2 linked regions of the Candidatus Puniceispirillum marinum IMCC1322 genome follow. The protein of the gene in region 2 interacts with the protein of the main gene of each other region in a pairwise test. Links are inferred from orthologs where the notes say so. Each region holds a gene or a part of one and is shown on either strand. Other genes may lie near its edges. The genes, in order: SAR116_RS09800 and grxD.

The links.
Region 1: the proteins of grxD (region 2) and SAR116_RS09800 interact in binary tests that used the Escherichia coli proteins (3 or more experiments, as listed by UniProt). The link is inferred for Candidatus Puniceispirillum marinum IMCC1322 from one-to-one orthologs.

What each region holds. Positions count from the first base shown.
Region 1 is NC_014010.1:2,095,484-2,111,309, forward strand. Bases 12,913-15,826 are described here. They hold SAR116_RS09800 (BolA family protein), read left to right. Parts: upstream 12,913-14,196; coding sequence 14,197-14,457; downstream 14,458-15,826. Other genes in these bases: cobS (cobaltochelatase subunit CobS), read right to left, coding at 12,913-13,521; SAR116_RS09795 (J domain-containing protein), read right to left, coding at 13,557-14,132; SAR116_RS09805 (DUF2889 domain-containing protein), read right to left, coding at 14,470-15,033; SAR116_RS09810 (HlyC/CorC family transporter), read right to left, coding at 15,052-15,826. In the rest of the region: SAR116_RS09730 (nitrite/sulfite reductase), read left to right, coding at 1-363; SAR116_RS09735 (DUF934 domain-containing protein), read left to right, coding at 356-790; co-chaperone GroES, read left to right, coding at 934-1,221; groL (chaperonin GroEL), read left to right, coding at 1,260-2,909; SAR116_RS09750 (transcriptional regulator), read right to left, coding at 2,980-3,441; SAR116_RS09755 (DUF4258 domain-containing protein), read right to left, coding at 3,445-3,804; SAR116_RS09760 (ATP-dependent DNA helicase), read right to left, coding at 3,978-6,863; SAR116_RS09765 (lysine--tRNA ligase), read left to right, coding at 6,983-8,614; SAR116_RS09770 (quinone-dependent dihydroorotate dehydrogenase), read left to right, coding at 8,611-9,696; SAR116_RS09775 (ribbon-helix-helix domain-containing protein), read right to left, coding at 9,662-10,027; rpmB (50S ribosomal protein L28), read left to right, coding at 10,248-10,535; cobaltochelatase subunit CobT, read right to left, coding at 10,608-12,470; more of cobS, read right to left, coding at 12,514-12,912. UniProt on the Escherichia coli protein: Transcriptional regulator that plays an important role in general stress response. Has many effects on cell morphology, cell growth and cell division. Acts by regulating the transcription of many genes, including dacA (PBP-5), dacC (PBP-6), ampC and mreB.
Region 2 is NC_014010.1:711,819-727,461, reverse strand. The notes cover bases 12,913-15,643. They hold grxD (Grx4 family monothiol glutaredoxin), read right to left. Parts: upstream 14,582-15,643; coding sequence 14,243-14,581; downstream 12,913-14,242. Other genes in these bases: purL (phosphoribosylformylglycinamidine synthase subunit PurL), read right to left, coding at 14,930-15,643; SAR116_RS03465 (BolA family protein), read right to left, coding at 14,638-14,877; SAR116_RS03475 (antibiotic biosynthesis monooxygenase family protein), read left to right, coding at 13,846-14,223; rpsD (30S ribosomal protein S4), read left to right, coding at 13,094-13,720; SAR116_RS03485 (RNA methyltransferase), read left to right, coding at 12,913-12,977. Outside these bases: SAR116_RS03530 (acetoacetate--CoA ligase), read right to left, coding at 1-1,055; SAR116_RS03525 (hypothetical protein), read left to right, coding at 1,344-1,799; gor (glutathione-disulfide reductase), read left to right, coding at 1,913-3,265; SAR116_RS03515 (class II 3-deoxy-7-phosphoheptulonate synthase), read left to right, coding at 3,437-4,816; SAR116_RS03510 (nicotinate phosphoribosyltransferase), read left to right, coding at 4,857-5,993; SAR116_RS03505 (NAD+ synthase), read left to right, coding at 6,004-7,689; gltX (glutamate--tRNA ligase), read left to right, coding at 7,743-9,083; cysS (cysteine--tRNA ligase), read left to right, coding at 9,080-10,477; cimA (citramalate synthase), read left to right, coding at 10,564-12,168; more of SAR116_RS03485, read left to right, coding at 12,207-12,912. UniProt on the Escherichia coli protein: Monothiol glutaredoxin involved in the biogenesis of iron-sulfur clusters.

The sequences.
Region 1 (15,826 bases), 1.4 Mb from region 2 along the record:
CCATTGGCTGATAAGATTTTCCGGCGTTTTGATGATGCTGACCGGCGCGCTGATATTGGGGCGTTACGCCTAAATATATCCGGATGTATTAATGCCTGCGGGCATCATCATGCGGCGGATATCGGCATATTGGGTGTCAATAAAAAGGGTGTTGAACATTATCAGATCACGCTTGGCGGACGGGCTGGTGAGGCGGCCGCAATCGGCAGCATTATGGGGCCGTCTTTTGAAGAGGCTGATGTGCCTGCCGCGATCGAACGTATCGTCGATACCTATATGGATTTACGGCATGACAGTGAAACATTTGCCGATAGTCTGATCCGACTTGGAACCGCACCGTTCAAGGAATCGCTTTATGCGTGACGATGCTATCCAGACCCAGACCCAGCTATTTGATCTTGCCCATGGTACAGTGATTGACGCGGCAGATCGGCGTGTTGCCGATTATAGAATCGCTACTGGTGACAGCTTGGCAGATGAGTCCATATATGCGGCGCTTAGCATAGATAGTGTGGTCGAAATCAGGTTTGACAAATTTTCAGATGGGCGTGGATTTACCTATGCCCGGCGCATATCTGAGGCTGGGCTTGCTGGCGTACTTGTGGCCAGCGGTCATGTGATTGCCGATCAGGCCGATTATTTGCGCCGCTGTGGCTTCACCCATGCTGACATCCCCATATCAAAAATAGATGACTGGCAGGCCGCCTTATCAGCCATTCCAGCCCATTTTCAGCATATGACAAATTCTCCACGTAGCCGTATGGCTGCCTCAACTATGCGCCGCAAATAGGGCAATCATTTTTTTAGTCATTTTTTCCCCACATTGCTTGACAAGTTGTTGCAGGGAGCCCACATAGCATTGATTAAGGGCTAGCACTCGCGATGGGTGAGTGCTAGTGACACTTTTATTTGCATAACGGAGGAGAGAAAGGCATGAAATTCAGGCCCCTTCACGACCGCGTCGTTGTACAGCGGATTGAATCGGAAGAAAAGACTGCAGGCGGAATCATTATTCCAGATACAGCCAAAGAAAAGCCAATGGAAGGCAAGGTTATTGCCGCCGGAGCTGGCGCGCGAGACGAGACTGGCAAAGTTCAGCCGCTTGACGTTAAAGCTGGCGACTCTGTGCTGTTTGGCAAATGGTCAGGCACCGAAGTCAAAATCGACGGTCAGGATTATCTGATCATGAAAGAATCCGACATCATGGGTGTTATCGAATAGATCGTCCCCTTAAAGTCTAAAGAGAAGGAATACAGAAAATGGCTGCTAAAGAAGTCAAATTCGGATCAGAAGCTAGAACAAAGATGCTCGAAGGTGTCGATATCCTAGCGAACGCCGTTAAAGTCACATTGGGTCCAAAAGGCCGCAACGTGGTTTTGGAAAAGTCTTTTGGCGCACCACGGATCACCAAAGACGGTGTGACAGTTGCTAAAGACATCGAATTGAAAGACAGATTCCAGAATATGGGCGCACAGATGGTGCGTGAAGTGGCGTCAAAAGCGAATGACGTCGCTGGTGACGGAACAACAACCGCAACCGTTCTGGCGCAAAGCATTGCCCAGGAAGGCGCAAAAGCTGTTGCATCTGGCATGAACCCAATGGATCTGAAACGTGGCATCGACATGGCTGTCGAGGCTGTTGTTGAAAAGATCGTTGCAGGTTCAAAGACCATTTCAACATCTGACGAAGTGGCTCAGGTTGGAACCATTTCAGCCAATGGTGAAGAAGAAATCGGTAAGATGATTGCCGAAGCCATGGAGCGTGTTGGTAATGAAGGTGTGATCACCGTTGAAGAAGCCAAAAGCCTCGACACCGAATTGGATGTTGTTGAAGGTATGCAGTTCGACCGTGGTTACCTGTCACCTTATTTTGTGACAGATGCCGAGAAAATGCGCGCCGTCCTTGAAGAGCCGTATATTCTGCTACACGAAAAGAAACTTTCCAATCTACAGGACATGCTGCCTATTCTGGAAAAAGTTGTCCAGTCAAGCCGTCCATTGTTGATCATCGCCGAAGATATCGAAGGCGAAGCTTTGGCAACTTTGGTTGTTAACCGTCTTCGTGGTGGCCTGAAGGTTGCTGCGGTCAAGGCACCTGGTTTCGGTGATCGCCGCAAAGCCATGATGGAAGACCTTGCCATTCTAACGAACGGCACTGTCGTATCAGAAGAAGTTGGTATTGCGCTTGATAGCCTGACACTCGAAATGCTGGGTTCTGCCAAGCGCGTCGAGATCACCAAAGACGAAACAACAATCGTTGATGGTTCTGGTGACAAGACCGAAATCGACGCACGTTGTAACCAGATTCGTGCCCAGGCTGAAGAAAGCACATCAGATTATGACCGTGAGAAGATGCAAGAGCGTTTGGCCAAATTGGCTGGTGGTGTTGCTGTGATCAAGGTTGGCGGTGCTACTGAAGTCGAAGTGAAAGAGCGTAAAGACCGTGTTGACGATGCAATGCACGCAACCCGTGCTGCGGTTCAAGAAGGTATCGTCCCTGGCGGCGGTGTTGCGCTTGTTCGTGCATCAGTGGTTCTTGATGGCTTGAAGCCAGCTAACCGTGATCAGGAAGTTGGCATCAATATCGTTCGCCGCGCATTGCAGGCTCCGGCCCGTAATATTGCGGAAAACGCTGGTGCTGAAGGTTCGGTTATCGTTGGCAAGCTCATGGAAAGCAACGATCCAAACATGGGTTACGATGCCAAGAATAACGAATATACCGACATGATCAAAGCTGGTGTTATCGATCCGACTAAAGTGGTTCGTTCGGCTTTGCAAAATGCGGCATCTGTTGCTGGCCTGCTGGTTACAACCGAAGCTATGGTTGCTGAAAAGCCAGAGCCAAAAGATCCAATGCCAGCTGCCCCTGATATGGGCGGCATGGGCGGTATGGGTGGCATGGGCTTCTAAAGTCAGTCATCTATGTTACGAATATCAGACCGGAGGGTGGTAACGCCCTCCGGTTTTTGTTTGGGGTAACCTAGGCCGCAGATTGATAGGGGTTATTGGCGTCAGCGACCCGCCTGATTTTGATCTGGTTTTGCGATGCCTGTGGTGTGACCAACGCACTTAGTTCTGTAATACCATATGATAACGTGATGCTAAGTTGATCGCGCGCTATTTGGCGCAATGTCATGTCCTGTGTTGGTTCAATTGGGCATTCATCACGCTCCCACCGTCCCACTGACTGTGTATCGCGATGAAGCAGTTTAGCCAATTGCGCCTGTGTCATACCTATTTCTGTGCGCAGAAAGCGAATTTCAGCGCCGCTTAGTGCGCCACTTTGGTTTATCAGCCCTTCGGCAATCGCTCTATGAAGCATGCCAACAGCGGGTATCTGGATGATCTTTTCACCGTCATCATCGACTATATCAAAGTCGGCATCGGCAACGATGACATTATCCAGCCCGCATTCGGTATAGTGATAATCTTGTGTATTCATTTTTTACTCCAACATCCCTGATGGATTTCGCATGGGGTACTCATCTTTCCAAAATATCGTGATAAATTTTATCATCTTTGTGTCAAAATCTGGAACGATCACAACGACTAAACTCCGGTTATGTGAATTAGGGGTTTTGCCTTCGACCTTATATTTCCAGAATCCATCTTGCGATGATTTTTCAGCATCATCATAAACATATCCAAATTTCAAAAGATATCTGACATCAGCAACAATCAAATTTCGTTTCGCAAGTTGTTCCTTAAAATGAACTCGCTGTATCCAAGTCGTAAGATCATTTGCTGCCAACTTCCAAACCATCTTGGTTGCGCGCGCTGGGGTAAGTGCCGTGGGTTTCGTCATCAATAGCTTCTGCGTATGATTTCATGGGCTAAACACCAGCATTATAATCAAATAAAAGTATCATGGTGATATATATCATGATGATATATAGAAGCAATTAGAATGCTGTGTCAAGCCTATTTAAAACGATGGCGAGCGCAACGTAGTTTACCGCTTGGCTAAATTATTAATTGTCACTCTCCCAAAAAATCCCTGGTGCGGGCGATCGCTTCGGCAAGGCCGACACGCTGCACCTCGACATCGGGTGGAAAGGCTGTCGTCAGGCGGGTTGGCAGGCGGCTATCGAGCATCACGAAAACACCGCGATCAGTATCTCGGCGAATCAGGCGGCCAAAGGCCTGACGCAACTTCAATCGTGCCAGTCGTTCAGTCCAGGCATCGCGGCCTTGCCATTTGGCACGCGCCTGAAATAACAGGTCACTGCGTGGCCACGGCATGCGGTCAAACACGATCATCCGCAATGCCGCCCCGGGGACATCAATGCCATCGCGCACGGCATCAGTACCTAGCAGACATGATTCGGCCTCTTCGCGGAACATCTGCAACAGGGTTTGCAAATTCATCTTGTCTATATGCTGGGCATAGAGGGGCAGACCTGCCGCTTCCAGCCGTGCCAATAGGTCTGGATGCACGGCTTTTAGGCGCCGCACTGCTGTAAACAGCCCCAAGGCACCGCCGCCTGATGCCTGCATCAAGCCCGCCATTGCCGCCGCCGTTGCCGAGGGGCGGTCACGCACCACATCATTGACGACAAAAATACGTGTCTGATTGGCATAATCAAAGGGCGAGCTGAAAGCTGCCCGCAATGTCGGATGTGCCAGATGTGCCGCCCCCGTCAGCGCCAAGGCCGAAGCCCAGCCGTCGGCGGCAACCGTATTGTCACGCGCACTGTCTTTTGTCGCGGCTTCCTTTTCGGCTTGGCTGCGTTTGGGCTGGGCGTAATCCTGCAAGGTTGCCGACGTGATCGCCACCCCATGTGCCCCATCCAGCACCTCAGCGGTAAAGGGAATGGTAGGATCAAGCCAATGGCGGGCATAGCCAACATCACGATCCTGACCTTCGATCCGGTCAATCTGCAACCAGTCAACAAAGCCATCACGTTGGCCATCGCGCACATCACCCAGCATCAGCTGCCAGGCATTAACCGGCCCTGCCGCGCGTAGCTCTAAACCGCGAATGGCGCCCTCGATCCGCGCGCGTGCAGCGCTGTCCAGCTCATCGACTTTATCATCAAGCAAGGCTTTGAGTCGTTTTGCCAGATTGTTAAGCGGCACCAGCAGATGGTGCAGTCGATCGGCAAATTCATTGGCCGATGTTAATAAATCATCCGACGCTGGATGTAGTTCACTTTGCAGATCATATTGGCTTTCGGGGTCAGCCGCGCGCGCATATAGGCTGTTGCGCACATGCATGAAAAAGGCCTCGGCTGGTCCCATTGGTTGAAAAGCGGATAAACGCTTCTGCCAGCCCTGACCAGGCAGGTCACGGGCAAATTCAAGGGCGGCTTCGAGATCGGCTTTTGCCGCATCGTCGCCCGCAATCAGATCTTCAAGCCGACGTTTCAATCCACGTGCACGCCCCCGTCGTCCATCTTCAGCACCACGAATCCAATGTCGTAATTCGGCTGTTTCACCAGCGCTTAGATAGGCCGAAAAGGCACTATCAGCCGCGTCAAATACGTGATGCCCCTCATCAAATACATAGCGTGTAGGCCGCCGCCGGTCATCATTGCTGGCATAGGCGGCATGGATCATAACCAGCGCATGATTGGTGACAACAATATCGGCACGTTTGGCGCTGCGGGTCGATTTTTCAACAAAGCATTTGTTATAATGCGCACAGGCGGCATGCACGCATTCACCGCGCCGGTCAGCCAGACCAACCGTCTGTGCGCGTCCTAGCAGATCCATTAGCCATGCGGGAAAGCTGGCACCTGTCAGATCGCCGTCACTTGTTGCCCCTGCCCAACGCGCCATCAAGCCCAAAGCGGTGGCGTTACGTGGTTGCCCCGGCATTGTCCCTAGGGCTTCTTCCAGATTAAGTAGGCATAGATAATTTTCCCGGCCTTTGCGCAAGACAACCTTTTGTGCATGCGTTTCGGCATTCGGATATAGTCGCGTCAGCTCTGCCGCTATCTGATGTTGAAGCGTACGTGTATAGGTCGAAATCCATACGGCGGCGCCATTTTTTTCTGCCCATAGGGATGCAGGTGCCAGATAGCCTAATGTCTTGCCTGTACCAGTGCCCGCTTCGGCAAGCACCAATGTTGGTGCTGGTCCGGCATCTGGCCGGTCAAAGCTGGCGGCGATGGCGGCGGCATAATCGGACTGGCTTTCACGCATTTCTGCGCTATGTCCGAGCATATCCTGAAGCCGTTCGCGGGCGGCATCTGGCAAAACAGGTTGCGTGCCGGGATCGATCTGTGGCGTGTAATCGGTATATTCGGGTAGACGGTTCCAGATCGCTGCATTGCGTCCGTCGGGTGGCTCTGGCTTCTGGGGTGCTAGGCCTAGATGCGATAGCACAATAGGCCCCCATGTCCAGCCGCCAGCTGTCATCATGGCAGCAATTTCACCCGCTTCCTTTCGCGCTGGTGGCGGCGCGCCGGCCAGTTCATCAAGCAGCATAAAGGCAATCTGCGGCAAAAGCGCCGCCATGGCGTCACCGCTTTGTGGCCGTGCTAGCCCCAATTGCGAGGCCAGCCCGACAGGTGTTGGCAGACAGAAACGCGCAGGCCGCACAAAGGCGAATAATTCCATGATATCAAGCGCACGGGCGATGTCTGTGCCTGCCCGGGCGCTACTCCACCGACGATGGCATAATAGCACTGTTTTTTGGCCAAGCTTATGGCTTAACGCGGTGCGATCCAACTCGGCAATCTCGCCATTCTCCGAAATCCAGATCAGATGTGATCCATGCGGATAGAACACAGGCGCACTGTGTAATTCGGGAATTTCATTGGGATTTGACGAGAAGATATCCTGCATGACTCTATTGATATAGACCGCCACGCCAGTACAATCTAGCCTCGTGGGGGTAGATAGGCGTGAAAACCGCATTTTATCCCATTGTCAGGCATTGTGATCGCGCTTGACCTTACCCAAGGCTTTGCCTAGCTTGGCGACAGTTTGATTGCGTCCTCACATTGCTGGCGACGCTATGTTAAAAAGAGCATCTGATGACGAATGTGAATGAAATGATGGATATTGCCCGCAATGCCAAAGCCTGGCCGTTTGCCGAAGCCGTGATGCTGGCGAAGCGGTTGGATAAAATGGGCGGCCCCAAAAAGGACAGCGTCATTTTTGAAACTGGTTATGGCCCATCTGGCCTGCCGCATATAGGCACTTTTGGCGAGGTGGTTCGTACCAGCATGGTGCGACATGCTTTTGAAACACTTACAGGAGCCACAACCCGCCTGATTTGCTTTTCCGATGACCTTGATGGGTTTCGCAAGATTCCCGATAATATTCCGAATCCCGAACAGCTGACGCCATATCTGCACATGCCGCTGACCAAGGTGAAAGACCCATTTGGCACAGCGTCATCCTTTGGGGCGCATAATAATGAGGCCTTACAGGCGTTTCTTGATTCATTCGGGTTTGACTATGAATTTGTCAGTTCGACCGACTGTTATACATCCGGCATGTTTGACGATGCGCTACGTGATATGCTGGCGCATTATGATGATATCATGAAGATCATGTTGCCAACATTGGGGGCAGAACGTCAAGCCACCTACAGCCCGTTCTTTCCGATCTGCCCGGACACTGGCCGCGTGCTACAAGCCAAGGTGATTGCCCAGGATGTGGCCAATGACAGCATTACCTATCTGCATCCAGAAACAGGCGAAGAGAAAACAAGTCTGGTGACAGGTGGCCATTGTAAATTGCAGTGGAAATGTGACTGGGCGATGCGCTGGTATGCGTTGGGTGTCGATTATGAAATGAATGGCAAGGATCTGACTGATTCGGTCACGCAATCATCCAAGATTGTGCGTGCCCTTGGTGCCATACCGCCTGCCGGTCTGACCTATGAACTGTTTCTGGATGCGAATGGTGAAAAGATTTCAAAGTCGAAAGGCAATGGTCTGTCGATTGACGAGTGGCTTCGTTACGGCAGTCCAGAAGCATTGTCATTATTCATGTATGCCCAGCCAAAACGCGCGAAACGCCTGCATTTTGATGTGATCCCAAAGACCGTTGATGAATATTACCAGCATCTTGGCAAGATCACCGAACAGGATGTCGCGGCGCAGATTGAAAATCCAGTCTGGCATATTCATAGTGGTGTGCCAGAAGCCGCCACCCTGCCGCTGACCTTTACCTTGCTGTTGAATCTGGCGGCGGTGTGCCACGCCGAGGATTCATCAGTGGTGTGGGCTTATGTAAGCGACTATGCCGAAGGGGTCAGTGCTGATACACATCCGGCTCTTGACCGGATGATCGACTATGCGGTGAATTATTATCAGGATCTGGTTAGGCCAACAAAAACCTATCGTCTGCCTAGCGCGGCCGAAAGCGTACATCTTCAAACACTGGCCGATGCCATTCGGGATTTGCCAGATGATGCGCCTGCCGAAGATATCCAGTCGGCGGTCTATGCAACGGGTAAACAGGCTGAATATGAAAATCTGCGTAGCTGGTTTGTTTGTCTTTACGAAGTTTTGCTTGGCCAATCAGAAGGGCCACGCATGGGTTCATTTTTTGCGCTTTATGGACGTGATAAATCGTTACAGCTTATCAATGATGCGCTGGCTGGCACATTGGCTGGCACACCAGCGGATCAGACATCAGCAGGGGACGCCCATTGATCTGGCGTCTTGCCGCATCTGCCGCCCGTCTATTGCCACCTGAAGCGGCGCATGTAGCGGCGGTCAAAACATTACAAGCCAATATTGGCCCACGCCCGCATGTGCCGTCTTTGCCCGTGTCGCTTGCAGGTCTAGATTTTGCCAACCCATTAGGTGTTGCGGCAGGCTTTGATAAAAATGCGGCCTGTTACAAGGGCGCGATGGGACTGGGTTTTGGTCATGTCGAGGTCGGGACTATCACCCCGCTTGCCCAGCCCGGAAATCCAAAGCCACGTGTGTTTCGGTTATCCAAGGATGCGGCGGTTATTAACCGCTATGGGTTTAACAGTCAGGGTATGGAGGTTGCGGCGGCGAATCTGGCGCGCGTGCGTGACTATACGGGCATTTTGGGCGTAAATGTCGGTGCAAATAAGACCAGTCCAAACCCCACCGATGATTATCGGGTTGCGGTTGCCTGTCTTGCGCGCTTTGCCGATTATGTGACCTTGAATATTTCCTCGCCCAATACGCCGGGCTTGCGTGATTTGCAAACCCAGCAACATCTGGCCGCCTTGCTTGATGCGGCGCGGACAGGCATGCAGGAAGCCGGTGTAACACGCCCGCTTTTTTTGAAAATCGCCCCTGATCTTGAACAGGCTGATCTAGAGTTGATTGTCGATCACTGCGTATCGGCCGGGGTACATGGTATTATTGCGACCAATACCACAATAAGCCGCCCTGATAGTTTGCGAGACCGACAGGCATCACAGACTGGCGGCCTTTCCGGACAGCCATTATTCACCATGGCGACGGATATCTTGTCGCGAATCGTTCAGCTTGGTAAGGGCCGCATAGGCGTTATTGGTGTTGGCGGCGTCGCGCATGGATGGCAGGCCTATGCCAAAATTCTGGTTGGTGCCGATCTTGTCCAGCTTTATTCAGGGCTGGCACTGGACGGGCCCTTGATTGCAAGCCGTATTTTGCATGAACTTGCCATCTTGCTAGACAAGGATGGCGTCAGCACCGTTGGCGCAATATGTGGGACAATACCTGATCCACAAGCTGCTATCAGACACGCTTTTCGTTGCGCGCAAACCGGTTGAAGGCTGACCTTAGATTATCACTTATCACATGATTGATAGGGCTTTTTGCAGTCTTTGGTGCTGATAGAATGGCAGGCTCAGACTGTTGTTTTTTCGATCTATTTTCATATGAGGTCGCCAAAAGCCTGAAATAGAATAACGTGACAATCCGCATTGACGAGGCAAGGCTGGAAAATTGCCGGCGTTTATCAATTTCCTGGCAAAAAGAGTCCAGATCAATTGATTCGCGCCGCAGAATATCTGAAATACAATCCCAGATATAGGGTTCCAGAACAATTGTGGTGCGTAGATGTGCTAGTCGTATATTTCGTTTTTGTCGCTTTTGTATCATGTGATCTCACCATTTTTGCCCATTTGGATTATTTCTTTGAATAATTTTAGACTAAAAGGATTAATAAAAAGCTAAGCGCGGCAATCAAAATATCCTTTAGCGAATGGGACTGATTTGTTTTGACACTTGACGTTAGAGCATAGCTAGCCTATACCCACGCATCACTTCGGCGTGATCATGCACGTCGGTTTGACCTTTTTGAAAAATACCGAGGCTTATCATGGCTAAACGCTGTCAAATCACTGGTAAAACCGTTATGGCTGGCAACAATGTCAGTCACGCTAACAACCGCACGCGCCGCCGGTTCCTTCCGAACCTTCAGCAGGCCAGCATGCAAAGCGAAATCCTTGATCGCAAAATCAGTCTGCGTATTTCAACCAGTGCCATCCGTACGGTTGAAAAGCATGGCGGTATTGATGCGTTTTTGATGCAGGCACGTAATTCTGAACTGGCTGATGAGGCGCGTTCGCTAAAACGCGAAATGATGGCCGTTCAAGCCAAGTCATAGTTTCGATCTTCATATCAAATAAAACCCCGCTTCTGGCGGGGTTTTTTTTGGGTCTATATTTATATAAACTGGTTAAGCAACTTTTTTACCGCGCCGTATTGTGTCTTCGTCAAATAGGTCGGTAAGCTGTCCAACAACGGCACCACCAAGCTGATCAACATCAGTAATTGTGACCGCACGCCGATAATAGCGGGTAACGTCATGTCCGATGCCGATAGCCAGCAATTCAATAGGCGACCGCCCTTCAATATAGGCAATGACCTCGCGCAGGTGCCGTTCCAGATAACTGCCGCTATTAACCGACAAGGTGGAATCATCAACCGGGGCGCCATCGGAAATGACCAGCATGATTCGGCGGTCTTCGTTGCGGCCAAGCAAACGCTCATGCGCCCATAACAGGGCTTCGCCATCGATATTTTCTTTCAGAATGCCTTCACGCAACATCAGCCCCAGTGATTTACGCGCGCGCCGCCATGGCACATCGGCTGGCTTATAAATAATATGGCGCAGATCATTCAGGCGGCCTGGTGCGGCTGGTTTGCCAGCCTGTTGCCATAATTCGCGTGACTGGCCCCCTTTCCATGCGCGTGTGGTAAAGCCAAGAATTTCGACCTTTACACCACAGCGTTCGAGGGTGCGTGCCAGAATATCGGCGGTGACGGCGGCAATCGTGATGGGACGCCCGCGCATTGATCCGGAATTATCCAGCAACAAGGTCACAACCGTATCGCGGAATTTGGTATCTTGTTCCTGCTTATAGGATAGGGCGCTCAAAGGCTGGGTTACAACCCGATGTAATTTCGCCGCATCCAGAATGCCTTCTTCAAGATCAAAATCCCAAGACCGGTTCTGATGTGCCATCAATTTACGCTGTAGCCGGTTGGCCAGTTTGCCAACCACCGATGTCACATTTTCCATATGGCGGTCTAGCATTGTACGAAGACGATCAAGTTCTTCCGGATCGCACAGGTCGGCAGCTGAAACAATTTCGTCAAACTTGGTTTCAAATGTACGGTAGCTATCATCGGCAGTGCCGCGATTGGCATTATGACCAGTCATATCTGAATTTGGTGAATCGCCATCGGACATGCCTTCTTCGGCGCCGTCGGCTTCGCCCATTTCGCCTTCTTGCGACGAACCGGAATCGCCCGCATCATCCATGGACTGGCTATCGTCACCTTCGGATTGGTCTTCGCCAACAGCCGACTGCTCGCCATCCTGATCGCTCTGGCTGTCCCCACTATCATCCTCATCACTACCTTCGTCGGCGTCATCATCCGGATTTGAAGACGCATCACCAAGATCGGTTTCTAAAGCCCCGATCAGGCGCCGTGAGATTTCGGCAAACTGGCTTTGATCATCAATATTGGCTTCTAGTTGATCCAGCAGATCACCAGCCCGTGATTTTACCCATGGGCGCCATAAATCCATCACCATAGATAGAGTCTGTGGCGGCGGCGCGCCGGTCAACTCTTCGCGCAGTAACAGGCGTACAACTTCGGCGATACCCGCTTCATCAGCGCTGCCTGGCGCTTCGATCTGGCGGGTTTCATATCGTTGGTTCAAGGCGGCGGTTAGATTGGCACCAACGCCAGCAAGATCGTTCGCACCAATGGCTTCGACGCGGGCGCGCTCGGCTGATTCGAAAATAGCGCGTGCGCCATCAGGATTCGGACAATGTTTCTTATGTGTCTTTGGATCATGATGGGCAATCCACAAAGCCGCACCATCGGCAGCCCCCCGCAAGCTTGCTTTCTGGGCGGCGGTGGCTGTTGGGGGCAAGGCGGGCAGGCGCACATCATCCGTGCCGACATGCGTATCAGTGCCTGCATAGGTAACCTGACATTCCTTGACACCTGCCACCGCCCGCAAGGCTGCTGCATTGGATTTCAGGAATTGGGCTTCCTTGTCAAATTTGGGATCGTGATCTGGCATGATGCGTCCTGACTATTGGATCCATGAGCGATAGGAAAAAGAACTAGCTTGCATTGGCCTGACGGACAGGCGCTTCAGGCAAATCAATGCCAAAGCAACGCTGATAATATTCGGCCACGGTAGGACGCTCAATTTCATCACATTTATTCAAAAAGCTCAGCCGGAACGCCAGTGTCATATCGCCAAAAATGCTTGTATTCTCGGCCCAGGTGATCACCGTACGTGGCGACATAACTGTCGATAGATCGCCTGACATAAAGCCCTTGCGGGTCAGGTCGGCCATGCGCACCATCTTGTTCAGTGTTTCACTGCCTTTGGCATCAGCATATTCGGGTAATTTGGCTTTGACGATGCCGACTTCATCATCATGTGGCAGATAGTTCAATGTCGAGACAATCGACCAGCGATCCATCTGCCCCTGATTGATCTGCTGGGTGCCATGATAAAGACCAGTTGTATCACCTAGGCCAACGGTATTGGCGGTAGCGAAAAGGCGAAAATTAGGATGTGGATGAATCACCTTGTTACTGTCCAGCAAGGTCAGCTTGCCATCAACTTCCAGCACCCGCTGAATCACGAACATCACATCGGCACGGCCAGCATCATATTCGTCAAATACAAGCGCCACTGGATTCTGTAATGCCCAAGGCAGAATACCCTCGCGGAATTCGGTGACCTGTTTGCCATCGCGAAGCACAATCGCGTCTTTACCAATGAGATCAATCCGGCTTATATGGCTGTCCAGATTGATGCGGATACATGGCCAGTTCAGCCGTGCGGCAACCTGTTCGATATGGGTTGATTTACCCGTACCATGATAGCCCTGAATCATGACCCGACGGTTAAAACCAAAACCAGCCAGAATGGCTAGCGTCGTATCTGTATCAAATTGATAGGTTTCATCCTTGACCGGCACATAGTCCGATCCTTGGCTAAATGCCGGAACCTGCATGTCAACATCGATACCGAACACATCACGCGCATTCACAGTGATATCTGGCGCAGCTAGGGGATGTGCAGATGCAGACACGATTTTTGACTCATTTGACATGGCGGGATTCACTCCTGGGCAAAATAATGGGGTCTTTATTGTGCGGCGGGTTTGCCGCTACTTTCAATAGATTTACAAATAAGCGCATAGGCCAGATTAATATCTTTTAGCCGTTCTTCGGCACCCGCGTCACCCCTATTTTTATCAGGGTGATTTTGTTTGGCTAATTGCTTGTATTGACGCTTTACGATTTCAATATCATCAATGGGCTCTAATTGCATCACTCGCCATGCCTGTCTTTCTTCCTTGCTGAGCTGGCGCGTGGTTTTGGTGCCATCACGATTTTCAAAATCGAACAACCCCATAACATCATCAAACACCTGATCCGAAGGCTGGCCAGTGGCAAATTTCCAGCTTGGGCGCTCCCATGTTGTGGCGTGGCGGATTTCGGCTTCGAGCGCTGCCCCTTGCAAACCTTCATAATAATTCCAGGCCCGGTTATAGGCGCGCACATGATCCAGACAGAACCAGATATAATCACGCAAGGCGTTGCGTGATTTCGGGGCCCGGTGAATGCCTTCTTGCATACAGCTGTCTGCCGCACATTGCCGTGTATGTGCAGACTCATCATCGTCAGGCAGATTGATATCTGGTATAGAGGATCGTGTCATAATAGTATCCAGTATAAACCAACAAAACCGCCAATCAAGGCATCCCCCTCATTGGAGATAACACATGACCAAAGCCGAGGCTATAGCTGCTAAATTGAAAACTGCTTTGCAGACTGATTTTATCGAAGTTTTAGACGTCAGTCATGAACATGCGGGACATGGCGGCTGGCGCGAAGGTGGTGAAACACATTTCAAACTAACCATCACGTCGCCGCAATTTAACGGAAAAAGCCGTGTGCAACAGCATCGAATGGTTAACAATCTGCTTGCCGATGAGCTGGCAAACGGAATTCACGCGCTGGAAATGCATCTGTCAGCTAGCTAGCCGTTCTCCACCTTATGGCGCCGTATCATCGGCATAGCCAACACAACTGTTGCGCAAGGCTGCATTTGCGCGTTGTGTATCTTTGTCACTGAGCTGTCCGGTTTCACGACGCTGACGGGCTTCTTCGCCATAACGGGTTTGAAAGGCGATTGTTGCTACGGGCCCCATCAGTTCGGTGATATGCGTACAGCCATGCCGACCACCAATTGCGGCCATCATCCGGCGACGCCATCCGGGGCCAATCTGCAAACCAGCCAGATCGGCAAACACATCATTTGCTACCGGACAGATTTCATAAGGGCCTGCCAGCGTCACCGCTTCGGCTGATTGGATGACCATATCATTATTGATGGTGATTCGGACATGCATGTGATGCACAGGCTGGTCGGGTGTTACCATGCCGCGAAAATCACTAGGGAAAGAATAGGTCTTGTGATCGGTCAGTTCGGCCTCGATATCATATAGCCCGTCGGTACGTAAAAACCCGTTCACGGTGATTTTGCGTTGATGCCGTTTTTCGCGCGCAACAGGTGCACTTAGAGCTGTGGGGCGTTTGCCGTCATAAATTGATGTCATGGCATCACCTATATTGGTTTAATGTGACCATAGCCGCAGACTAGTGATCCGGTTGCCATCACGTTTGACCACACGGAAACGAATATTGTGAAACCGGAATTCCTGTCCAGGCATTGGGATTGTGCGGCTTTCAAACAGCACAAGTCCGGCCAATGTCGAGGCGTCTTCATCTGGCAATTGCCAGCCAAGCGCACGGTTCAGATCGCGGATTGTAACACTGCCATCGACCAGCCATGACCCATCGGCCTGCGGGGTCAGGCCAGGCAGGTCGATATCATGCTCGTCATCAATGTCACCAACGATTTCTTCCAGAATATCTTCCAGCGTGACAATGCCACGAAAATCGCCATATTCGTCAACCACAACAGCAAAATGTTCGCGCCGGCTCCGGAATGACTGCAACTGGTCAAACAACAAGGTTGTTTCGGGAATAAAATAGGCTGGGCTAGCAATATCCTGGACAAATTTGTTGCCATTGCCGTTTTCACTCACATTTTCACCAAGATGGCCGATTGAGCGCAGCAGGTCCTTTACATGCAAAACGCCGATAATATTGTCTGATGTGCCGGCAAAGACCGGATGGCGTGTATGTGGTGATTCCAGAACCCGGCGTAAAATATCATCAAGATCATCTTCGGCATTGATCATGTTGACACTACCACGGTGCGTCATGATCTGTTCGACGGTCAATTCGTTCAGATCAAGGATCGACGACAGCATCGCCTGGGTTTCACGATCATCATCGTCACCATCAGCGCCATGCAGTTCGATCAGTCCCCTTAACTCCTCTTCA
Region 2 (15,643 bases):
CGTTCAGGGCCGGGGAAGAATGGATTGCCCTCATAAAGTACAATTGTTGCTTTCATCATTAAGGCTGAAACAAGCCAGTTCCACATCATCCAGCCACAAGTGGTGAAATAGAAAACATTGTCGCCTGCTTTGACATTGCTGTGCAGACGATGTTCCTTGATATGCTGTAACATCGTGCCACCAGTGCCGTGCACAATACATTTTGGCGCGCCAGTTGTGCCGCTTGAATACAGAATATATAGCGGATCATTAAAGGCGATTTGTGTAAAATCGGTGACTGGCGTGGTACCCAGCGCCTCGGCGAATAGCGTGGCATTTGCAAGGCCTGATAAATCGGGTGTTTCGTTCAGATAGGGAATGATCAAAATTTTGCTGACTGACGATACCGTGGCCACCAGATCCGCAATAATCGGTAAACGGTCTATGTGTTTACCTGCATAATGATATCCATCACATGCAAGTAGGATTTTTGGCTCGATCTGGCCAAAGCGATCACGCACGCCATCAAGACCAAAATCAGGCGAACAGCTTGAAAAAACCGCACCAATCGTCGCTGATGCCAGCATCATGATGATCGTTTCAGGAACGTTCGGTGCATAGGCGGCGACGCGGTCTCCCTTTTTAACGCCAGCTTGCTGTAACCATCCAGCCAATGACATGACGTTATCATATAGCTCTTGACGGGTGAGGCGCTGGTGTCGGCCATCCTCACCATAGGCGCTGATAGCGATGGTATCATCCGCGTCGCGTATCATATTTTCGGCAAAATTGATTTTGGCATCCGGAAAAAATTTTGCCCCTGGCATCTGGCCGGCATCGATCAGAACACGATCACCTTTACGACCAATGACGCCATGCCAGTCCCATAATGCCGACCAGAATTGTTCGCTATTATCGATAGACCATTGCCATAGCTTCTGGAAATCTTGATCACCGTCATAAGCATTGTTTTGCGTCAGATAGGCAATGAATTTGCTGATCTCGGCATCTTCTAAAAAGGCCTGGTCAGGACGCCATAAAAGCTGGTCATGTGATGTGGATAAGGTTGGCATCATGTAAATATCCAAGTAAAAATATGTCTAGCATCTATGGGGCTAGTCACCCTATCATAATAATGATGCGGTGCAATCTTCAGCATGAAAATCCCTTTTTAAGAAAATTGGAAAATTGTTTTCTTTTTTATGCAAAAACAATGCCTTGCCTAGTTTCTGGTGCATTTGATCCTAAAAAATAAGACCTCTAGATAGTAGCCAATATTAAATGTTTTGTTTAAACGTTAACAAATAGTTAAATTATGTTAACGTTTACCAATTGCCATTATGCAAACCGGAGCAAGCAGAATAATGAACCAGCATCTCAAAGAGCTGATAAGAGATCAGGTTGCACCTCTGATTGAAAGTGCATTTCCCCCATTGAACAAGCCCCTTCTTGAAGTAGCGAAAAGCCGCTGGATGACCTCGGATAAGAGCAATCTCATAACACAGCTTGAGCTAATGCATTCGGGCAATAAAGGGCTACTTTATTGTTGTGCCTCGCGTGATGGAACGGGCCCTCTTAAAGCTTCATTCCTGACCATGCTTTTACTTGAGGATACGATAGCAACAAGCAGTTCACCATTTGGCATTTGTTCGGGTGAAGCCTCAATTACGGTTTACCGCTTTGTGGATCTCAGCGATGCGACAAGCGCGTCATTGGCAACTATGATTAATAATTTTCACAATATGGCGGCGGTTATTTTGCTTGATTATGTTGATGATACCGAATTTACCGACGTCATTAGCGAACTTGATTTTGCTTGAGCAATCATCATCACCTATTGCATCTCTGCGCTTTGACCCATATGTGTGTTTAATGTCAGGTGCCTGTCTGTGAAACGGGTACTGTCTTTTCTACAGACATGAAGCGGGACAAAATGGAATATATGTATGATTTGGTGGTTATCGGCGCTGGCTCTGGCGGTGTCCGGGCGGCCAGAATTTCAGCAACTCATGGTGCCAAGGTTGCGGTGATCGAAGGCGACCGGCCGGGTGGCACCTGTGTGATCCGGGGCTGTGTGCCAAAAAAGCTACTTATGTATGGATCGATGTTTTCTGCCGATGTCGAAGATGCACGCGGTTTTGGCTGGCATATTGAGACGCCAACACATGATTGGGCACATCTGATTACCGCGAAGAATACCGAACTAAACCGGCTTGAGTCGATCTATGTATCTTTGCTTGAGAATGCTGGTGCTACATTACTTCGTGGCTTTGCCAAGGTTACTGGCCCGCATAGCGTTACCGTGAATGATCAGGATATCACCGCCAAAACCATCCTGGTGGCTGTTGGTGGCCTGCCGCAGATAATCGATGTGCCTGGCATGAATGAGCATGCGATAACCTCGAACGAGGCGCTTGATCTAGATGATTTTCCGTCTGAAATTTTGATTTATGGTGGTGGCTATATTGCGCTTGAATTTGCGGGTATTTTCAATGGCTATGGGGCGAAAACACATCTTGTCTATCGGGGTGATTTGCCTTTGCGCGGCTTTGATGAAGATGTGCGCCGGCATATTGCTGTAGCGATGCAGGATCGCGGTATTATCTTGCACCCGGGAACGACCGTTGATGCGCTTGCGTCTGACAATGGCAGAAAAATTGCCAGTCTCAGTGATGGTTCAACCATTCATGTTGACCAGGTGATGGCCGCGACTGGACGCAAGCCCAATACCAGCCAGCTAGGTCTCGAGCAGGTTGGTGTCGATATGGGGCGCAATGGTGAAGTGCTGGTGGATGCTTATTCGCGTACATCCATACCCAGCATCTATGCCGTTGGTGATGTCACTGATCGGGTGAATCTGACGCCTGTTGCCATCAATGAAGGCCATGCTTTTGCTGATACCTTATATGGTAACAAACCACGCACCATCAGCCATGAAAACATTGCCTCGGCTGTGTTTAGCCAGCCGCCAATAGCCACTGTCGGTTTAACCGAACCCGAAGCCACGGCAAAATATGCCAAAATCCGAGTTTATGAAAGTCAGTTCAGGGCGATGAAAAACACCATTTCGGGACGCGGTGAAAAAACCTATATGAAACTGATTGTCGATGATGTCAGTGACAAGGTTGTTGGTGCCCATATGATGGGGCCGGATTGCGGGGAAATTATGCAGGGTGTGGGGATTGCCGTCAAAGCTGGCGCTACAAAGGCTGACTTTGACGCCACCATTGGTATTCACCCCACATCAGCCGAAGAATTTGTGACCATGCGTTCACCGCGTGATTAGCCTGTTTTCCGAGTTGGATGCTTCATCGCCTATCTGTGGCAAGGCCAGCTCATAGTCATTGCTACATGGCGAAAAAGCTTGAATTTTTGGCACAGATACGCATGATTGGGCTTGTTCAAACATCAAAAATGCACTTTCGACCTTTCGTAGTGCAAAAGAGGATCAGAAATTATGGAATGGCAGCCAACTAGCTGGCGCTCGCACCCTATTTTGCAGGTGCCCGAATATCCCGATGCCGATAAGGTACAGATGGTCGAGAAAAAACTTTCGGCTATGCCGCCGCTTGTATTTGCTGGTGAAGCGCAAAGCTTGCGTGATCGTCTTGGCGATGTCGCCGAAGGGCGTGCCTTTCTTTTGCAAGGTGGTGACTGTGCCGAAAGCTTTGCTGAATTTTCAGCCAATAATATCCGTGACAGCTTTAAAGTGTTGTTGCAGATGGCAGTGGTTCTGACTTTCGGTGCTTCAATGCCTGTTGTGAAAATTGGCCGGATGGCAGGACAATTTGCCAAGCCGCGATCGGCACCAACTGAAATCATTGATGGTGTCGAACTGCCAAGCTACCGTGGTGACATGGTCAATGCTATGGGCTTTACCGAAAAGGAACGCGTGCCCGATCCAAAGCGGCTGTTGCGCGTTTATGAACAATCCGCCGCCACGCTCAATCTTCTTCGTGCTTTTGCCCAAGGTGGTCTTGCTGATCTGAATAAGGTGCATAGCTGGGTTACAGATTTTCTGCGTGATGCGCCTGAAACTGCAAAATTTGAAGCGCTTGCCGAGCGCATTGAAGAATCTCTTGCTTTCATGAAGGCCTGTGGAATCACCTCTGCGACCGCGCGGCCGTTGGCCGAAACCGAACTCTATACAAGTCATGAAGCGTTGTTGCTGGGCTATGAAGAGGCAATGACGCGCCGTGATACGATCACTGATGAACAGGGTTGGTATTCGACATCGGCGCATATGGTCTGGATAGGTGACCGTACTCGCCAGCCTGACGGCGCGCATGTTGAATATATGCGTGGCATTTCGAATCCAATCGGATTGAAATGCGGGCCAAGCCTTGATCCAGATGAATTATTGCGTCTGATCGATGTGCTGAATCCAGACAATATTCCGGGTCGATTAACTTTGATTGCCCGCATGGGCGCTGACAAGGTGCGTGCTGGTTTGCCACCATTGCTCAAAGCCGTGCAAAATCATGGTGCGCATGTGGTCTGGTGCTGTGATCCGATGCACGGTAATACCATCAAGGCATCAAGCGGTTATAAGACCCGACGGGTTGATGATGTTATGTCTGAAGTGCGTGGATTTTTTGATGCGCATGACGAAGTTGGCACCTATCCGGGTGGCGTACATTTCGAAATGACAGGACAGAATGTGACCGAATGTGTTGGCGGTGTTGTCGATGTAACTGAGGCGCGTTTGGGGGATCGTTATCATACGCATTGCGATCCACGTTTGAATGGTGCACAGGCGCTGGAGCTTGCGTTCCTTATTGCCGACTTGATGAAACGTCGCCGTGGTGGACAGGCTGAATTGTCGCAAGCCGTCTAAGTGTTTCACGCGTCATCGTTGCGGATAGCGGGGAGACATGATGTCAAAATTTGCCAGTACAGGGCCCACGCCAAGCGCTCAGCCTAGCTTGACGGATACCTATTTCAGACATACGCGCAATATCGTACAGACCCATGGCGATTGCGATGTGACCTATGCTGTATTTATGCGCCGACCTGTCACACTGGCTGGAAAATTGGCGTTTGACTGGCTTGAAGCGATGGCCGAAAGCCGGGGTGTCACGTTACAGATCGAAAAACTATATGCCGAAGGCGCATGGATAGGTGCAGGTGAGCCAATTTGCTATATCAGTGGCCCATTTTCAGCACTGGTCGATCTGGAAACAATATTCTTGCAACGTTTGGGGCCAAGCTGTGTAGCAGCTTACAACGCCTACAATATGTGCATTGAACTGCCGTATGTCGGGTTTTTGGCAATGGATGCACGCCATTGTGCAGGTTCGGAAATGGCTGAATTAATGGCGTATGGCGCATCGGTTGGTTCGACAAAAGCCAAGGCCAAAACAGGCGCCGTTGGGTTTATCGGGTGTGCAGCAGATGCCACAGCGCATTTCTTTGGTACCGAAAAAGGTATGGGCACTATGCCCCATGCTCTGATTGGATATGCCGGATCAACCTTGCGGGCGGCACAATTATTTCATGAAACAATCCCGGATGCACCATTAACAGTTCTGGTTGATTACTTTGGCAATGAAATCACTGATGCGCTTGAGGTAGCAAACCATTTCAAGGATATGGCAAAATCAGGTGCTTTGTCGATCCGTCTTGATACGCATGGTGGCCGTTACGTCGAAGGGCTGGATACGCAGACCTCATATGCCGTGCTTGAGCGGAATGTGCCCGAAGCAATCCGCGGATATCGAAGTGATGCCGAACTCAAGAATTTGATGGGTACGGGCGTCAGTGCAGCATCGGTCTGGCACCTTCGTGAAACGCTTGATTCACATGGATTTGAAAATGTAAAAATTGTTGCTTCAAGCGGCTTTGGCCCTGATAAATGTCGTGTGTTTTCATTGGCAAAAGCACCCCTTAATTTAATTGGTACAGGCTCGTTTCTGCCCCAAATATGGTCTGAAACCTATGCGACCGCTGATATTATCGCCTATGATAAACAGGCGCGGGTAAAAGTGGGTCGGGAATTCTTAATTCGTAAATAGAAACAGTATTATGATTGATAAACCCATCTCGATTGCGCTTGCACAGTTGAATTCTCATCTGGGCAATATAGCCGCCAATGTAGAATGTCTGATTGATGCCCGTGAAAAAGCCAATGCTGGCGGTGCGGATATCATTGTGACGCCAGAAATGTTTTTGTCTGGATATCCGTGTGATGACCTTGTCCTGCGCAGTGACTTTATGCACGAAGTTGCCGCAGGGATTGCCCGTCTGACACAGGTAACCGCTGATGGCGGTGCGGCGATCATTGTTGGTGCCCCTTATCGGGAACAGGATGGCGATGTCGTCCGTATCTACAATTCGGTATTTGTTCTTGATGACGGTAAAATTATCGGTCGGCGTGACAAGGTCAATTTACCGAATTACGGCGTTTTTGACGATAAACGAAATTTCACGGCTGGTGCAATGCCTGGGCCCGTGCTGGTACGTGGCTTAAAACTTGGTTTACCTGTTTGTGAAGATATATGGACGCCTGATGTCGTAGAATGTCTGCAGGAATCTGGTGCCGATATGATCGTATCGCTGAATGCGTCGCCTTTTGATAGCCGTAAAAATGATCAGCGAATGGCGCATGCCGTCAGCCGGACAATCGAGTCATCTTTGCCGCTTTTATATGTTAATCTAATTGGCGGTCAGGATGAACTGGTGTTCGATGGTGGGTCATTTGCCCTTAATGCAGATGGTAATCTTGCTACCCATTTACCTAGCTTTTCTCAGGCTGTGGTTCAGGTGCAAGTCAAATCTGATTTTGGTGCCCTATCTTTAACTGGCCAGATTACCCCGCCCGACGAAGATCTGGCCGCAATCTATCGTGGCTTGATGCTGGGTGTCCGTGATTATGTGCAGAAAAATGGATTTCCCGGTGTTGTGCTTGGCTTGTCAGGCGGTATTGACTCGGCGTTGGTTGCCGCCATTGCCGCCGATGCGCTTGGTGCTGATGCTGTTCATGCGGTGATGATGCCGTCACCTTATACCAGTGATGAAAGCCTTGAGGATGCTGCTGATCTTGCCAGCCGTTTTGGTATGCGCCTTGATACCATTTCAATCGGGCCAGCGATGGCGGCAATGGACGAAATGCTGGCTGATCAATTTGCGGGCAAGGATCCGGATATTGCCGAAGAAAACATTCAGTCTCGATTGCGCGGTACAATCTTGATGGGAATTTCAAATAAAAACGGTGCGATGGTCATGGCAACCGGCAATAAATCCGAATATGCCGCTGGCTACTCTACGCTATATGGCGATATGTGTGGCGGCTTTGCCCCAATCAAGGATGTCTGGAAGGTACAGGTCTTTGACCTATGCCATTGGCGTAATGCAAATCTACCTCGTGGCGCGGCAGGGCCTGAAGGTGAAGTCATTCCAAAACGCATTATCGACAAGCCACCATCCGCCGAATTGCGTCCAGATCAGAAAGATACCGACTCATTGCCACCTTATGAACGACTTGATGCCATTATGCAGGCGCTGACCGAAGACGCAGCTGACATTGATGCTATCGTTGCACAGGGCTATGACATTAAAGAAGTTGCCCAGGCAAGCCAGCTTCTGTTTCGTGCCGAATTTAAACGATTTCAGGCGGCGCCAGGACCAAAGATGACATCAATTGCCTTTGGCCGTGATCGCCGTTTACCATTAACGTCTGGATTTAGCCCCCTAAAAACGTCTATGAAGTAGGCAGGCAGGGTCTAAACCAAATTGACAACGCAGTAGCGTGACCAGGAGATAAAATGAGTGCGATAAAGGTTCGTTTTGCGCCAAGCCCGACAGGTAACTTGCATGTTGGGAATTTACGCACAGCTTTGGTCAATTATCTATTTGCCCGCAAATTTGATGGGCATTTTATGTTGCGTATTGATGATACCGATGATGAAAGATCAACAGCAGCGTTCGAAGAGTCAATCCGTGTTGACCTTACATGGATGGGCATGACATGGGCGTCCGAAGACCGTCAGTCTAACCGGCTTTTGCGCTATGATGACGCGCTGGCAGATCTGGTCGCCAAAGGGCGCGCCTATGCTTGCTATGAAAGCCCCGAAGAATTATCGCTAAAACGCAAAGCCCAGCTTGGTGCGGGGCGCCCACCTGTCTATGACCGGGCAGGCTTGAAGCTGACTGACGAAGCCAAGGCCAAATTCGAAGCTGAAGGGCGTAAACCACATTGGCGCTTTTTGCTGAATGACACTGAGGTGCGCTGGCATGACAAAGTGCGTGGCGATGTTGCCTATCACATGTCCAGCCTGTCGGATCCGGTGCTGATGCGTGAAGATGGCCGGGTGATCTATACATTGGCATCGGTGGTTGATGATATTGATCATGGCATAACACATATCTTGCGCGGGGAAGACCATGTGACCAATTCGGCTGCCCAAATACAATTATTTGAGGCGTTGGGCGCTAGCGCACCAACAATGGGTCATGTGGCATTGCTTGCTGGTGCCGATGGCGAGGGCTTGTCAAAGCGTTTGGGAAGTCTGTCTATTAATGAATTACGCGCTAACGGATTAGAACCTGAGGCGATCGCCAGCCTATTGGCACGTATTGGGACGGCTGATTCGGTTGTGCCGCAAAATGATATGGCCGCTGTTATTGAGGGGTTTGATATCAGCCGTTTTGGACGGGCGACAGCCAAATTTGATCCAGCTGAGCTTGATGCGGTGAATGCGCGTATTGTGCAGGAACTCGATTTTGACAGGGTTGCGGACAGGCTCGATTCCCTTGGCGTAGGCGGGGGTGCCGATTTCTGGGAAACGGTTAGAGGTAATGTTCGCATTGTAGGTGATGCGGCTGACTGGTGGCAGATATGTACAGCGCCGATCACGCCAGTCATGGATGCGCCAGATGTCACAACAGCGGCGGCACATCTGTTGCCTGATGGTGATCTGTCTGCCAGCATTTGGTCGGACTGGACAAAGGCTATTGCCGCCGAAACAGGTGCCAAGGGTAAGGGTCTATTTATGCCGCTTCGATTGGCACTGACTGGCCAGGCCAAAGGGCCTGAAATTGCGCCTTTGCTAGCTTTTATGGGGCGTGATCGCGTCATTGCACGGTTGCAGGGGAAGCGCGCGTGAGTGGCTTAAAACTCTATAATACGCTGACCCGGCAAAAAGATGAATTTGTACCGCTTGATCCGGCGCATATAGGCATATATGCCTGTGGTCCAACAGTTTATGATCGTATTCATGTGGGTAATGCACGACCAATCGTCGTATTTGACGTGCTGGTTCGTTTGCTACGCCGCCAATATGGCACGGTTACCTATGTCCGCAATATCACCGATGTTGACGATAAGATCATCGCACGCGCTGATGAACGTAATATGAGTATCGCTACATTATGCGCTGATACGATCAAAAGCTTTCACGCGGATACCGAAAGCCTGCTGACCAAAGCTCCCGATGCTGAACCGCGCGCGACCAAACATATTGATGGTATGGTGGCGATGATCAAAACGCTGATTGCGAATGGGTTTGCCTATGAAGCTGAAGGGCATGTTTTGTTTCACGTGAAACAAATGCCAACCTATGGTGGCCTGTCGCGCCGTAGCATGGATGATATGATTGCGGGTGCCCGTGTTGAAGTCGCACCTTATAAGCGCGATGCGTCTGATTTCATTCTATGGAAGCCTAGCTCACAAGCCCAACCCGGTTGGGATAGCCCGTGGGGACGTGGGCGTCCCGGGTGGCATATTGAATGTTCGGCAATGTCTAAATTCTATCTTGGCGAGGTGTTCGATATCCATGCTGGCGGCCTTGATCTGATTTTTCCACATCATGAAAATGAAATCGCGCAATCCTGCTGTGCGCATAATACCGATAAAATGGCTAATTATTGGCTTCATAATGGCTTTGTCACTGTCGAAGGCGAAACCATGTCGAAATCAACTGGCCATTTTGTGACAGTCGCTGATGCTGTCGCCAAACACCGTGGTGAAGTTGTGCGCTATATACTGTTATCAGCGCATTATCGTGCGCCACTTGATTTTTCGGATCATGCGGCGTTTGACGCGCGTAATAGCCTTGATCGACTATACCGTGCCGTTGGTGATGTGGCGGCTGATGAAACGAAAGTGGACGCGGCGTTTCTGGATTGTCTATGCGATGATTTGAACACGCCAGCAGCTATGGCGCGTCTGCATGAACTGGCACGGCTGGCCAATAAAGGCGATGCGGCGGCGGCCATTGCCCTGAAATCAAGCGCTGAGGTAATGGGTTTGCTGGGACAGACTGGTGATGCCTGGGGTAAAGGTGAGATAAAAGATTTATCATCAAGCATGACTCGTGAACCCACTTCATCTGCACAATTAGAGGTGGATAATAGTGATATTGACGCCAAGATAGCCGCGCGCAATGTCGCCCGAAACCGTCGTGATTTTGCCGAAGCAGACAGAATTCGTGACGAACTGGCGGCAGATGGCATACATCTTGAAGATACGGCTGAGGGGACAATCTGGCGGCGTGGCTAGCAATTCTGGTAGTCATTTGCTAGATACTGAGCAAGGTTAGTGATGTGCCATTGTGCCATCTATAGTGTCCAAAGGGAGATGCCCATATGAGTGGCGAGAGAATTTGGCTTTTTGATACAACATTGCGCGATGGTGGCCAGACCCGCGGCGTTGATTTTTCGCATGCGGATAAGATTGCGATTGCCACGGCGCTTGACGATATCGGTATCGATTATGTCGAAGGTGGCTGGCCGGGTGCAAACCCAACCGATGATGCCTTTTTTGCCAGCCCCCCAAAGCTCAAAAACGCCAAGATGGTTGCCTTTGGCATGACCCGTCGTGGTGGCCGAAGCACCGCCAATGATCCTGGATTGAATGCCGTAATTGACGCTGATGTTCCGGCGGCCTGTCTGGTTGGTAAAACATGGGATTTTCACGTCAAAACAGCGCTTAATATTACCTTTGAAGAAAATCTAGATATGATCAGCCAGTCAATTGCCGCCGCCAAGGCACGCGGGCGCGAAGCGATGTTTGATTGTGAGCATTTCTTTGATGGGTATAAATCCAATCCGGCTTTTGCGCTTGATTGCGTGAAAGCCGCACATGCTGGCGGGGCTAGCTGGGTTGTATTATGTGACACTAATGGTGGTACGTTGCCGGATGACGTTTTTGAGATTGTCAGCGCGGTTAAACAGGCTTGTCCTGACGTGGCGTTGGGTATTCATTGTCATAATGATGCTGGTGTGGCGGTTGCAAATTCGCTAGCAGCGATTCGGGCGGGGGCGCGACAGGTGCAAGGCACAATCAACGGGCTTGGGGAACGGTGCGGCAATGCAGACCTGATTTCCTTGATACCATCTCTGGTGCTGAAAACCGAATTTGAAACAGGCATTCCAAAAGATAAATTGCCAAAACTAATGGCGTTGTCGCGGATGCTGGATGAGCGATTGAATCGTGCGCCGAATGCACATGCGCCTTATGTTGGTGCGGCGGCTTTTGCGCATAAGGGAGGGCTTCATGCCTCAGCCGCGCAAAAGGATCCCAGAACTTACGAACATGTAGCGCCAGAAACAGTGGGCAATGAGCGCCATTATCTGGTGTCGGATCAGGCAGGCCGGTCAAATATGCTGGCGCGGTTTGCCGAATTTGGTATTGAGGTTGACCCAAAGGATCCGCGTCTTGACCGTCTGATCGCAGTGGTCAAGGAAAAGGAATTTGAGGGCTGGGCATTTGACTCGGCAGAAGCCAGCTTTGAATTGCTAGCCCGGCGGATGCTGGGTGAGCCAAGTGATTATTTCTCAATTGGCCGTTTTCGGGTCATGGATGAACGGCGCTTTAACGCCAAAGGTGATTTGGTCGTTGAATCCGAAGCAACCGCAACAATCGTGGTGGGCGCGGATACACATCATGAAGCCGCAGTGGGTAACGGGCCGGTCAATGCTGTCGATACGGCAATGCGCAAGGCATTGGTATCAGCTTATCCAACTCTGGCTGATGTCGAGCTTGTTGACTATAAAGTACGCATTCTTGATGCGAATGATGATCTGGCTGGTACAGGTGCGATCACCCGTGTGCTGATTGAATTTCGTGTGCCAGACGGAACCACTTGGCGCACGGTTGGCCTATCAACCAATATCATTGATGCCTCGGTTGCGGCACTTGGCGATGGGATGATCTGGAAACTGGTGCATGATAATGTGCCAGCACCCTAGGTTGTGATGCAACCCCAGAAACGCTTAATGCGGAATTGATGATGAATGATCTGATACCGATGGATGAGTGCCCGGTGGTGATACTGGCACGTCCACAAATGGCTGAAAATATCGGGGCAACAGCGCGCGCCATGATGAATTGTGGTTTACGTGACCTGCGCATTGTAAAACCGCGTGATGGCTGGCCTAATCCGGTTGCCTTGCCGATGGCGGCGGGTGGCAAATCTATTATTGAGACGGCACAGGTTTTTGATACGTTAGCCGACGCTACGCATGATATTTGCTTTATGGCGGCGGCAACAGCGCGCCAACGTGATATGCCTATCCGTGCCAGTGAGCCTCGTGCGATTGGCAGTGAGCTGGTTCAAAAAGCCAAAAAGGGGCGCGTCGCCTTACTGTTTGGCCCAGAGGCATCGGGACTTGATAATAACGAGGTTGTGCTTGCCGATGTGGCGGTGTCAGCGGCTTTAAATCCGGCTTACCCATCACTCAATCTGGCCCAGGCGGTGTTGCTACTGGCTTGGGAGTGGCGTGTGGCCGCATTATCTGACATCGGAGATGATGATCGCTCAGAGCCGAGCGACGATTCTGCTGACGATGATGATGCCCCCATAAAAGAACGCGATTATTTTTTCCAGCGGCTTGAAAACGCATTAGATGATAGTGGTTTTTTTTCGTCAACAGAGATGGCACCAGCTGTAAAACGCAATATTCGTGCATTGATAAATCGCGCCACGCCAAGCCGTCAGGAAATAGGCACATTACATGGTATTATTCAGGCTTTGACTAGCAAGCGGCGTGATCGATAGATGGTTGACAAAAGCTATGTGAATGGCTAGTTTGCGCCATTCTCGGGAACGTGGATTACACCAGCGGGGTGTGATGCCGGTCGAAAGACCCTACCGGGGCAACAAAGGAGCCAAAAATGGCAAAATCAGATCATAAGCGGCATTCCGCTAAACATAAAATTGACCGCCGTCTAGGTGTAAACCTCTGGGGTCGTCCTAAATCTCCAGTAAATGCTCGTGAATATGGCCCCGGCCAGCATGGTCAGCGCCGTAAAAAGCCAACTGACTTTGGTGTGCAGTTGATGGCCAAGCAGAAGCTGAAAGGCTATTACGGCAATATCGGCGAGAAGCAGTTCAAGAAATATTATCAGGCAGCTGCCCGTGGTAAAGGTGATACTGGCCAGAATCTTATCGGTATTCTGGAATGTCGCCTTGATGCGATCCTGTATCGTTCAAAGATGGTGCCAACAGTGTTTGCAGCCCGTCAGATTATCAACCATGGTCATATCATGCTCAACGGCAAGCGTTGTAATATCGCGTCTGTCATGCTGAAGCCAGGTGATGAAATTGCGCTGAAAGAAAAAGCGAAAACAATCCCAGCCGTGCTTGATGCCATTGCATCAGTTGAACGCGATGTGCCGGAATATGTTGACGTGAATCATGATAAATTCACAGCGAAGTTCATTCGTATTCCAACATTGGATGAGGTGCCTTATCCAGTCCAGATGGAACCAAATCTAGTGGTCGAGTATTACTCCCGCTAACATCTCTGGCGTGTTTAGGCGTCAGGTTCAAGATCATGTAAAGGGTAGCTATTTTACGGCTACCCTTTTTTGTGTAAAATTGTAGCCTGACATAAATGATCACATATATGGCTGGAGCAACATATATGACAGGTGAAGTTGTGATGGGCGAAGATGTGACGGAAAATAAAAAGGTAAACTGGCCAAAGCCATATTTTGCTGTGGTTTTTACCGCCCAGCGAAGTCTTAGCGGCGATGACATATATGAGATCACAAGTGATCGAATGATGCATCTCGCGCAACAACAACCAGGATTTCTGGGGGTTGAGTCAGTGCGTGGTGATGATGGGCTTGGTATTACTGTCTCATATTGGCGTGATCGTGACGCGATACGTGCCTGGCGCGAAAATAGTGAACATCTTATCGCGCAGGAGATGGGGCGGCAGGAGTTTTACCAATGGTACAGGGTGCGGATCGCCGAAGTGGCCGACGATCATGCATTTTTTGCTGATACAGCTATTTGATTATGCGCGGTGCCTTTGATTAGGCGGGATGCGCGTCAATGCCGTGCGTCTGAAGCATTTCGGTCAGTTCGCCTGTTTCATACATTTCCCGGATAATGTCGCAGCCACCCACAAATTCCCGCTTTACGTATAGCTGGGGGATTGTTGGCCAATCTGAATAGGCTTTAATGCCTTCACGGATCGCATCATCTTCGAGTACGTTGATGCCTCGGAATTTTACCCCAAGATGACTTAGTACACCAACGACAGCAGCAGAAAATCCACATTGTGGAAATACAGGCGTGCCCTTCATGAACAACACCACGTCCTCGCTGGCGATATCGGCGTCAATACGTTCTTTGGTTGCTGCGTCTAGCATGTTTCACTCCTTGATTGGACAGGCGGTATTCGCCATTTATTCTGCAAAATCTTAACTTACTGGCTGGTTGGTGCCGAGGTTTGTAAAGCAAGGGCATGCAATTCACCGCCCATTCGGCCGCCTAGGGCTTTATAAACCATTTGATGCTGTTGCACCCGGTTTTTACCTTCAAACGCGCTGGAAACAACCTGACAAGCGTAATGATCACCATCGCCACGTAAATCTTCAATAGTAATGACAGCATCAGGGAAAGCAGCTTTGATAAGGGCTTCTATTTCGCTTGCTTGCATAGCCATGGCTTGCTCCTTTGCTATTTGCCGAAGGTTTCATATGAAACCCCAGCTAATACTAGTTTTTCATCAGATCCGGAATGACCGATTCACATATTTTTTCTAGCTCTATCTGAGATATGGCATCGTCAGTGCCAAATTTCAATTCACCTGAGGCATTTGTTGTACCTATTTTTTGGGCTGGAACGTCCGCCGCCCTAGCCGCAGTGATAAAGTTGGTGGCATCTGTGAGGGTGACAAGATAGCGGGCTTGATCTTCACCAAAAGCCCAGCCATGGCAATGGGCTGTGTCTGGCATATCCACGTCAACGCCAATAGACGACTGCATGGCCATTTCAACAAGCGCAACCGCCAGACCACCATCACTTATGTCATGAGCTGCACTCACCGTGCCGTCTAAAATCTGACCGCGTAAAAAGTCACCATGTCTGCGTTCGGCATCAAGATCAACAGGCGGTGGGGCGCCATCTTTGCGATTGGCGACATGGCGGGCATAAAGTGACATGCCAAGCCATCCATCACCATCATTGCTGTGACCCAGCAAAACAACATCCTGACCGGCGGTGGTAAAACGGCTTCCAATCGCCCTATCGACATCATCAATCACGCCAACCATGCCAATAACTGGGCAAGGCTGGATGGCAACGCCGTCGGTTTCATTATATAGTGACACATTACCAGACACGACAGGCGTATCAAGACGCTTTGCGGCTTCGCCCATACCGACAACCGACTGCGCTAATTGCGCCATGATTTCAGGCTTTTCAGGATT